One region of the Roseateles sp. P2_H4 genome, then DNA from elsewhere that is predicted to be linked to it. Evidence: predicted binding sites of a transcription regulator. Region 1 holds the regulator's gene; each other region holds the start of a gene.
The links. Region 1 encodes FNR, which switches genes on or off when oxygen is low (the NO sensors DNR and NnrR bind a similar motif). Its sites were predicted from a motif close to TTGATNNNNATCAA; they were not measured.

Region 1 (3,203 bases):
GCATGGCCTGGACCCGCAGTTGTTCCGTGCGGAGGCGGCCCCCCTAGCGCCCGCGTCGGCATCCGGCGACAGGAAACTGTCAGACGAATCAAGCGCTTAGCGCCGCAGCCGCGCAGCCTGTCGCCACCCGGCGACAAAAGTGCCGCCCTGGGCCGCTGTTCACCCCCGAGTTTTTTGGCAAGTGCTTGATCTGCAAGGGAAATCGCAGGTTGGCACAGGCCTTGCGCTAAGCCGTTTGTGGCGCCACCCGGTGCCGCCTTCGATTCACGCATCCTCAGGAGATTTGCATGCGACAAACATCCACCTTCGCCCGACTGCTGACTGCCGCCCTGATGGCGGGTGCCGCGACCGCGAGCTTTGCGGCCGATCAAGCACCGGCCCCGGACCAACAGGTCGCGCAGGCTCAGCCGGCAGGTGACGCCGCCATCACCAGCCAGGCCCAGGCCGCCCTGCAAAAGGACAAGGACCTGCAGGCGCTGCCGCTGACCGTCAGCAGCACCAGCGCCGGCGTGATCGTGCTGAAGGGCGCGGCGCCCACGGCAGACCTGGCCCAGAAGGCCGTGCTGCTCGTGTCGGCCGTGCCGGGCGTGAAGGAAGTGCGCAACGAGATCAAGGTCGGCTGATCGCCGTCACCTTCGATCTCGAGGCCCCGCGCGCCCCCGCGGGGCCTTTTTTTCGCGTGACCCCAGATTTCCGGGCCGAGCGCCGGGCCGCCCCAAGCCGGCCCGCTTGGGCGATGTGCTTGCGGCTCAATGCCGCAAGCATCGCCGTCCCCTCGGGGGACCGGCCAGCTCTGCCCGCGTTCAGCAGGGCCGGGCTGGACGAGGGGCTTCAACTCAAACCCGGGAGTTGTTGACCAGCGCCTGCAGCCCCGCCTGATCGAGGATGCGCAACTGGCGCTGCTTGACCTCCATCAGCCCGTCCTCCTGGAACTTGGAGAAGGTGCGGCTGACGGTCTCCAGCTTGAGTCCGAGGTAGCTGCCGATCTCTTCGCGCGTCATGCGCAGCACCAGGCTGGACGCCGAGAATCCGCGCGCCTGCAGGCGCTGCGTCAGGTTCAGCAGGAAGGCCGCGAGCCTCTCCTCGGCGCGCATATTGCCCAGCAGCAGCATGACGCCGTGGTCGCGAACGATCTCGCGGCTCATGATCTTGTGGAACTGGTGCTGCAGCACGTTGAACTCGCGCGACAGGGCTTCCAGGTCGCGGTACTGGATCACGCAGACGGAAGAGTCCTCCAGCGCGACCGCGTTGCAGTGGTGGTGGTCGCTGCTGATGCCGTCCAGSCCSAGCAGCTCGCCMGCCATCTGGAAYCCGGTSACCTGYTCGCGGCCGTCCTCGCTGCCGACGCAGGTCTTGAAGAAACCGGTGCGCACCGCGTACAGGGCCTCGAAGCGGTCGCCGTTGCGGAACAGGTGGTCGCCACGCTGCACGCTGCGGCGCTTCTCCACCAGGCCGTCGAGCTTCTGCAGCTCGCCGGCGTTCAGGCCCACGGGCAGGCAGAGTTCCCGCAGATTGCAGCTGGCGCAGGCCACCTTGAGGGGCTCGAGCGCGGAGCAGGGCTTCGAGGGCATGTCGGGAGTGATCGGCACGCTCATCGGGCTAGTCAGGGTGGTCAGCATGGAACACATTGTTCTCGGCGGCACCCGCAGCGGCCTTGACCTGGATCAACGCCCTGGGTTGTTCCTGTCGGCACAGTGAGGGCATGCCCGCTGTCACAGACCGCCCCATCGATGCCGACCTGCTGCGCCGCCATGACGTGGCCGGCCCACGCTACACGTCCTATCCCACCGCCGACCGCCTGGTCGAGGCCTACCAGGGGCCTCAGCACCTGCAGGCGCTGCGCCAGCGCGGCACGGCGCAGCCGCTGTCGGTCTATGTCCACATCCCGTTCTGCGAGCAGCTCTGCTATTACTGCGCCTGCAACAAGATCATCACCAAGCACCATGAGCGCGCCCAGCCCTACCTGGCCGCGCTGGAAGTGGAGATGGACCTGGTCGCCGAGGCCATGGGAGGCACGGCGCCGGTATCGCAGTTGCACCTGGGCGGTGGCTCACCGACCTTCCTGTCCGACACCGAGCTGAGCTCGCTGATGGACGCGCTGCACCGGCGCTTCAAGCTGCTGCCGGGTGCCGAGCTGTCCATCGAGGTGGACCCGCGCACGGTGGACGCCGCGCGGCTGGCGCATCTCCGTGGCCTGGGCTTCAACCGCCTGTCCTTCGGTGTGCAGGACTTCGATGCCGCCGTACAGAAGGCCGTGCACCGCGTGCAGCCGTTGGAGCAGGTGGCCGCGCTGATGCTGCGGGCCCGCGAACTGGGGTTCTCATCCACCAACGTCGACCTGATCTACGGCCTGCCGCTGCAGACACCGGCGAGCTTCGCCCGCACCATCGCCCAGGTGGCGGAACTGCGCCCGGACCGCATCGCGATGTACGCCTATGCCCACCTGCCGCAGCGCTTCAAGCCGCAGCGCCGCATCGTGGCCGAGTTGCTGCCCCCTGCGGGTGACAAGCTGGCCATGCTGTCCGGCGCGATCAGTGCGCTGCTGGGCGAGGGCTACACCTATATCGGCATGGACCATTTCGCGCTGCCGGAAGACTCGCTGGCCGTGGCCAAGCGCCAGGGCCTGCTGCACCGCGGTTTCCAGGGCTATTCCACGCAGCCGGACTGCGACCTCGTCGGCCTGGGCGTGTCGTCCATCAGCCGCGTGGGCGCCACCTATGCGCAGAACGCCAAGACCATGGACGAGTACGAGGACGCCCTGCGTCAACGCCAGCTGCCCGTGCAGCGCGGCCTGGCCCTGACGCGCGATGACCTGCTGCGCCGCGCCGTCATCATGGCGCTGATGTGCCAGGGCCGCGTGGAGTTCGAGTCCATCGCGGCGTCCTACCTCGTCAACGTGCCCGCCTACTTCGCACCCGAGTTCGAGCGCCTCGGCCAGCTCGCGGACCAGGGCCTGGTCGTGCTGGAACCCGGCGCCATCCAGCTCACGCCGCTGGGCTGGTATTTCGTGCGCGCCGTGGCCCTGGTCTTCGACCGCTATCTGCAGGCCGACGCCAGCCGCGAGCGCTTCTCCAAGATCATCTGATGGCGCTCGATGCTGCGCTCATCGCGTCAGTCACGCTGATGGGCCTGGCCGGCATGCCGCATTGCGCGGCCATGTGCAGTGCGCCCTGCGCACTGGCCGCCGGCCGGCAGCCGACCAA
Region 2 (3,203 bases), on a different contig from region 1:
TCATGCATCCGATGAAGCCGGAGCTGGAAGGCAAGACGCTGAACAACAACAAGGACCCGACCGGCAAGCCGCTCTTCGTTGCGATGGTCGACATCGTCAAGGCCAGTGGTGCGGGTTACCTGCCCTATATGTGGCCCAAGCCGGGCAGCGAGCAGCCGGTGCCCAAGGTGTCTTACGTCAAGGGCTTCACGCCCTGGGGCTGGATCATCGGTTCGGGTGTCTATGTGGACACCGTCGACGCGGCCATCTGGCAGCGCGTCTGGAAGGTCGGCTTGGGGGTGGGGGTGCTGGCCGGCGTGCTGCTGGTGCTGGGCCTGGCCATCACGCGCAGCATCACGCGCCAGCTGGGCGGCGAGCCCGCCCGCGTCAACGAGATCACGCGCCAGCTCGCCGAAGGCGACCTCAGCGTCGACATCGACTTGAGGGGCAGCAGCCACGAGAGCGTCATGCAGGGTGTGAAGGCCATGCGCGACAGCATGGCCAGCATCGTGCAGCAGGTGCGTGACGGCTCGGAGTCGGTGGCCAATGCCAGCTCGGAGATCGCCTCCGGCAACCAGGACCTGAGCGCCCGCACCGAGAGCCAGGCCAGCGCGCTGCAGCAGACGGCGGCGTCCATGGACGAGCTGGGTGCGACGGTGCGCAACAACGTCGACAACGCCCAGCAGGCCAACCAGCTGGCGCAGAACGCCTCGCACGTGGCGGCCGAGGGCGGCCAGGTCGTCAAGCAGGTCGTCGACACGATGAAGGGCATCAACGACAGCTCGCGCCGCATCGGCGACATCATCTCGGTCATCGACGGCATCGCTTTCCAGACCAACATCCTGGCGCTGAACGCGGCCGTCGAGGCGGCGCGCGCGGGCGAGCAGGGGCGCGGCTTCGCGGTGGTGGCGGGCGAGGTGCGGCTGCTGGCCGGCCGCAGCGCGGAAGCCGCTCGCGAGATCAAGACGCTGATCTCGCAGAGCCTGGAGCGTGTGGACCGTGGCAACACCCTGGTCGACCAGGCCGGCGCGACCATGGACCGCGTCGTCAGCAGCATCCAGCGCGTCACCGACATCATGGGCGAGATCAGCTCGTCCAGCGCCGAGCAGAGCGCCGGCGTCAGCCAGGTCGGCACGGCCGTCACGCAGATGGACCAGGCCACGCAGCAGAACGCGGCGATGGTGGAGGAGATGGCCGCCGCGGCCGATGGCCTGAAGGTGCAGGCCCAGCAACTGGTGGAGACGGTGTCGACCTTCCGCCTTCCTGCCACGCGCTGAGGCGCGGCGGACGTCCCGACGTGCCGCTGTTGGCAAGCGGGGCTGCCAGCAGCGCCCATGCGCCAGCCGGGACGTCCGGTGTTTGCAGCCCATGGGTCCGGGCTTCGTCGTCCGGATTGATCCAGCGCAACCCGCTTGCCCGCGCGCTGCATAGCATGGTTGTTCGCCGACCAAGGACAGCCCAAGATGCAAACTCGGACGCAAGCGCAGTGGCCCCTGCTGCGCCAACTGCTGCTACACCGCCAGACCGAACTGCGAGCCGAAGTGCGTGCGGTGCAGCTGGCGCGTCAGGACGCGCAGACGGAAAGCCCGGAGGTCCGAGACCTCAAGGACGGCGCGGAGCTCATGCAGCGCCAGCAGACCGAGGACTTCCAGGCCGCCCGGGACTTGCAGGAGTTGCAGGACGTTGATGACGCGCTGGGCCGGCTGGAGGCTGGAAGCTATGGCGACTGCGCCGGTTGCGGCGAGGCCATCGCAGCGGCGCGTCTCACGGCCCTGCCGTCCGTGCGGCTGTGCGCTTCCTGCCAGGCTGCCCAGGAGCGTCTGCCATGAGCGCGAACGACGCGGCGCGATATCGCCTGCCGGTGCTCGCGTCACTCGCCGTGGCCGCGCTGGCCACCGGTTGCGCCCTGGAGGTGCAGAACGCCAGGCCTGCTCAAGAGCTGGCGCGCCGCGCCTTGCCGGAAGGCGAGGTCTACGTCGGCTGGCGTGTGTTCCAGCAGAAGTGCGCGACTTGCCATGGCGCAGCGGCGACAGGTACGGCGACCGGCCCCGACCTGCTGCCCAGGCTGCGCGAGATGGGCTCGCATCAGTTCGTGGGCCTGGTGCTCAGGCGCTACGACTGGATACTCGCTGCGGCAGAGTCCGACCCGCAGGGCTCTGCACGCAGTGCCCTGGTCGAAAAGGTCCTGCAGGGCAGGGAAGAGGCGCTGGTGATGCCGGCCTGGCAGGGCGACCCCACGGTGACGGCCCACATCATCGATCTCTACGCCTATCTGTCGGCCCGTGCCGATGGCAGGCAGGGGACGGGCCGTCCTTTGCGACAGCGAGCGCCCGACTGAGCGTTTGCCGTCGGCCTTCGCGCAGCAGGAGAGCGCCATGCTTCAAGCAAAAGTCACCCTGATGAGCGGGGGCGCCTCGGGAATCGGTCGTGCCAGCGGTGGCTATCTTGCACGCTGAAGCGGCGACGCCCACCAGCGGAAATCCCCCTGCCGCAACACCCCTGTTCCCACGCGGGCTGAGCGACGCGCAGGCCCGCCAGCGCCTGTCGACGCATGGCCCGAACGAGGTGGGGGATACCGACAGGCGCGGCATGTTGCGCACGCTTCGCGGCGTGTTCACCGAGCCCATGTTCCTGCTGCTGCTGGCTGCCGCAGCCCTCTACCTCTTGCTGGGCGACCTGGGCGAGGGGCTGCTGCTGGCCTTCTTCGCCGTCGTCACCGTCGGCCTGGTCGTTTTCCAGGAGCGACGCAGCGAGCATGCGCTGGCGGCCCTCCGCGTGCTGTCCGCACCGCAGGTGCGCGTCCTGCGAGGCGGGCTCATGGCACGCATCCCGGCGCGCGAACTGGTGCCCGGCGACTTCTTCCTGGTCGGGGAGGGCGAGCGCGTCGCCGCCGATGGCATCGTCCGCGAGGCGGTCGGATTGCAGGTCGACGAGTCGCTGCTCACCGGGGAGTCGGTGCCGGTGAGCAAGCGGGTGTGGCAACTGCAAGACGGCCTGGCCATGGCATCGCCCCAGAGCAACGGCGGCGCCTTCGTCTACGCGAGCACCCTGGCCATTGCGGGCCACGCCGTCATCGAGGCGGTGGCGACAGGCGCCGGCACGCAGGTCGGTCGCATCGGCGCGTCGCTGGCGGCCATCGAAACAGCAGCCACGCCGCTGGAGCAGCATCTGCGCCGGCTGGTGCGTGTCTTCGGCCTGGGTGCCGCCGCCATTTGCACCGTGAT
Region 3 (3,203 bases), on a different contig from region 1:
GCGCGGCCTGCTCGAAGCCCTGGTCTCGGGCAACCTGGAGCTGGTGCGCTTTGCGCTTTCCAAGGAGGGCGAAGTGCTGCGCGGCCGCAGCCTGCCAGTGGGGTTCTGGGAGCTGCTGCGCAGCTCGCCGTGGTTCGCCCGCATCGGAGACTGGATGGAGGAGGGCATGCCACCGGGTGCCGTGGAGCAGGTGCTGCGCGAGCTGCGGCCTCATCTGTCGCAGGCCATGGCGATCGAGCTGCTGCGGGCCTTCGGCGCACCCTTGCATGCGGTGCTGCGTCGACCCAGCTGGGCGAGCCGGGTCCGGGTGGAAAAAGAGGATTCGCTGTCGCCTTATGTGCTGGCGCCGATGCTGGACCGCGACCTGCGTGTGTCGCTGGCGACGCGCGACGTCGCTGCGGCGGCGGCTTGGCAGGTGCCTAGCGGCTGGCAGGCATCGATCGAGGAGATCTCGTCCCAGCGCGTGGAGGACTACAAGGTGGTGCTGAGAGCGGGTGCGGAACCCCGCTTCGGTGTTTTCGCGTTGCTGACGATCACGCGTGACAGTGGCTCGCACCCGGTCACGCAGCGCTTGCGCTGGATGGAGCCGGGCAGTTTCCTGAGCGGCTCTCCCTCTGATGAGGCAGGCCGCATGTCCGACGAACCCTTGCCGGCGCCGGCCAGTCTGCACACCGGCTTCTGGATGGCCGACACAGCCTGCACCCGGGTGCTGTGGTGGACCTTGATGCCCGAGCAGATGCCCCCGAGCCGCAACGGAGACGATGACAACGAGCCCGTCAGGGGCGTCGCTCCGGAACAGGTCTTCGAGTTCCTGCGTCGGCTCGCGCGGCTGCTGCCGCCTTGCAGGGTGCAACTGCCCAGTGCAGTCGAATGGGAGTACGCCTGCCGGGCGGGCACGGTCACGCCCTGGGCCTTTGGCGTTAGCGTGAATGCCGGCCAGGTCCGCATGCTGAGCGCCGGGCCGGCGCCGGTGGCCAGCCTGCCACCCAATCCCTGGGGGCTGTACGAGATGCATGGCAATGTGGCCGAAATCTGCGCCGACTGGCCCTCGCTCGAGGGGCGCGACGGCTCGAGCGCAGAGGCCCTGTCGCTGCGCGGCGGTTCTTTCGCCGATCCGCCGGCGGCAATGCGGTCCGCGTCGATGCGAGGGGTAGGTCGCCAGGAAATCCGCAACGACGTGGGCTTTCGTTTCACGCTGCGTGCCTGGGAGCGTGGCGAGGCGGCCGCTGCCAGTCTGCCCGATCCCGCCTTCTAAGCGCCCAGCGCCGGCCCCCACCCGAACGGCGCCGGCAACACCGCCAGGATGCGCTGCCGCAGCGGCGCATAGGCCTCGTCCACCGGCTGCCCGGCCCGCGGGGCCAGCGGGTCCTGGTGGCTGCCGAAGGCTTCGTCGAGGTCGGCCCAGTCGTCCGCGGACAGCAGGGCCACCGCCCGCGGCAGGATGGCCGTCTCCTCGCGCTTCATGTGGCGCAGATAGCGTGCCGAGTAGACCTTCAGCTGCTGCTCGAACTTCTCGCGCCGGCCGTCGCCCATCTGCTCCCAGGCCAGCAGGCTGTGCTGCAGTTCGCGGATGGCGCGCTCGCCCTGGGCGTGGTCTACCTCCAGCTCGTCCAGCGTCTCGCGCAGCTCGGGCGCCAGCGCGCGCAGCTTGGGGAAGAGCAGCTCGCTTTCCTTCTGGTGATGCAAGCGTTCCGGAAATTCGTCGACGTAGAACAGCATGGCCCGCAGCGCTGCGAAGTCGGGCGGTACGCCCGCGCGCTTCTGGGCATCGAGCAGCAGGGGCAGGGTGCGCAGCATCGCGGCCAGGGCGTCGTGCTCGGCGCGGATGACGCGCACCGCCAGGGGCATGGGCGAGGCAGACATGCCCCAAGCGTCGCGCTTCGCGGGGCGGCTGGTGTTGCGCTGGATCAAGGCCCCGGCAATGCCCACCCAGGGCACCCCCGTAAAATCCCTGGTTTTGCTCCTCCAGCCCAAGAAAGCCCCGGCCATGACTGCATCGACCGCCTCCCCCACCCTCATGGCCAACGCGATCCGCGCCCTCGCGATGGACGCGGTGCAGGCGGCCAACTCCGGCCACCCCGGAGCGCCCATGGGCATGGCCGACATCGCCGTCGCGCTGTGGGGCCACCATCTGCAGCACAACCCGGCCAACCCGCACTGGGCCAACCGCGACCGTTTCGTGCTGTCCAACGGCCACGGCTCGATGCTGATCTATGCACTGCTGCACCTGACGGGCTATGACCTGCCCATAGCCGAGCTGCGCAACTTCCGCCAGATGCACAGCAAGACGCCGGGCCACCCCGAAGTGGGCGTCACCCCCGGCATCGAGACGACGACCGGCCCGCTGGGCCAGGGCGTGACCAACGCCGTCGGCCTGGCGCTGGCCGAGAAGCTGCTGGCACGTGACTTCAACCGCGAAGGCCACGAGATCGTCGATCACCACACCTATGTCTTCCTGGGCGACGGCTGCCTGATGGAAGGCATCAGCCACGAGGCCGCCTCGCTGGCTGGCGCCTGGAAGCTGAACAAGCTGATCGCCATCTACGACGACAACGGCATCAGCATCGATGGCCAGGTCGCGCCCTGGTTCGCCGACGACACGGCCAAGCGCTTCCAGGCCTATGGCTGGCACGTCATCGGCCCGGTGGACGGTCATGAGGTCGACGCCCTCGACGACGCCATCGGCAAGGCCAAGGAGAGCACCGACAAGCCGACGCTGATCATCGCCAAGACGGCCATCGGCAAGGGTTCGCCCAACCGCGCCAACACGGCCAAGGCCCATGGCGAGCCGCTGGGTGCGGAAGAGATCAAGCTGACCCGCGAGGCCCTTGCCTGGGAGCACGAGCCCTTCTCCGTGCCGGCCGAGGTCTATGCGGCCTGGGACGCCAAGGAGCGTGGCGACAAGATTGAGGCCGAGTGGGACACGCGCTTCGACGCCTATGCCGAAGCCCACCCCGAGCTGGCCGCCGAGTTCCAGCGCCGCATGGCCGGCGTGCTGCCCGCCAACTTCGCGCAGATCGCCGTCGACGCCGTCGTCAAGGCCCATGCCGAGTCGCAGACCGTCGCCAGCCGCAAGGCCAGCCAACTGGCCCTCGAAGCCTTCACGCTGGCCCTGCCCGAAATGCTGGGCGGCAGCGCTGACCTGACCGGCTCCAACCTGACCAACACCTCGTCCACGCCGGCGCTGCGTTTCGAGGCCGATG

Region 2: AC1DW3_RS15145 (TraR/DksA family transcriptional regulator) is a predicted target of FNR. The motif match lies at 1,373-1,386, and genes of this name have one in related genera.
Region 3: AC1DW3_RS23090 (hemerythrin domain-containing protein) is a predicted target of FNR. The motif match lies at 1,898-1,911, and genes of this name have one in related genera.

Annotation. Positions count from the first base shown of each region.
Region 1 covers NZ_JBFUFR010000037.1:56,175-59,377, forward strand. Annotated here, with positions in the region: gene AC1DW3_RS23815 (sigma 54-interacting transcriptional regulator) at 1-100, shown strand, start outside; gene AC1DW3_RS23820 (BON domain-containing protein) at 288-623, shown strand; gene fnr (fumarate/nitrate reduction transcriptional regulator Fnr) at 837-1,595, opposite strand; gene hemN (oxygen-independent coproporphyrinogen III oxidase) at 1,703-3,085, shown strand; partial or broken gene AC1DW3_RS23835 (urease accessory protein UreH domain-containing protein) at 3,085-3,203, shown strand, end outside.
Region 2 covers NZ_JBFUFR010000018.1:86,361-89,563, forward strand. Annotated here, with positions in the region: gene AC1DW3_RS15140 (methyl-accepting chemotaxis protein) at 1-1,256, shown strand, start outside; gene AC1DW3_RS15145 (TraR/DksA family transcriptional regulator) at 1,443-1,808, shown strand; gene AC1DW3_RS15150 (c-type cytochrome) at 1,805-2,317, shown strand; gene AC1DW3_RS15155 (cation-translocating P-type ATPase) at 2,416-3,203, shown strand, end outside.
Region 3 covers NZ_JBFUFR010000035.1:27,577-30,779, reverse strand. Annotated here, with positions in the region: gene AC1DW3_RS23095 (P-loop NTPase fold protein) at 1-1,255, shown strand, start outside; gene AC1DW3_RS23090 (hemerythrin domain-containing protein) at 1,252-1,863, opposite strand; gene tkt (transketolase) at 1,988-3,203, shown strand, end outside.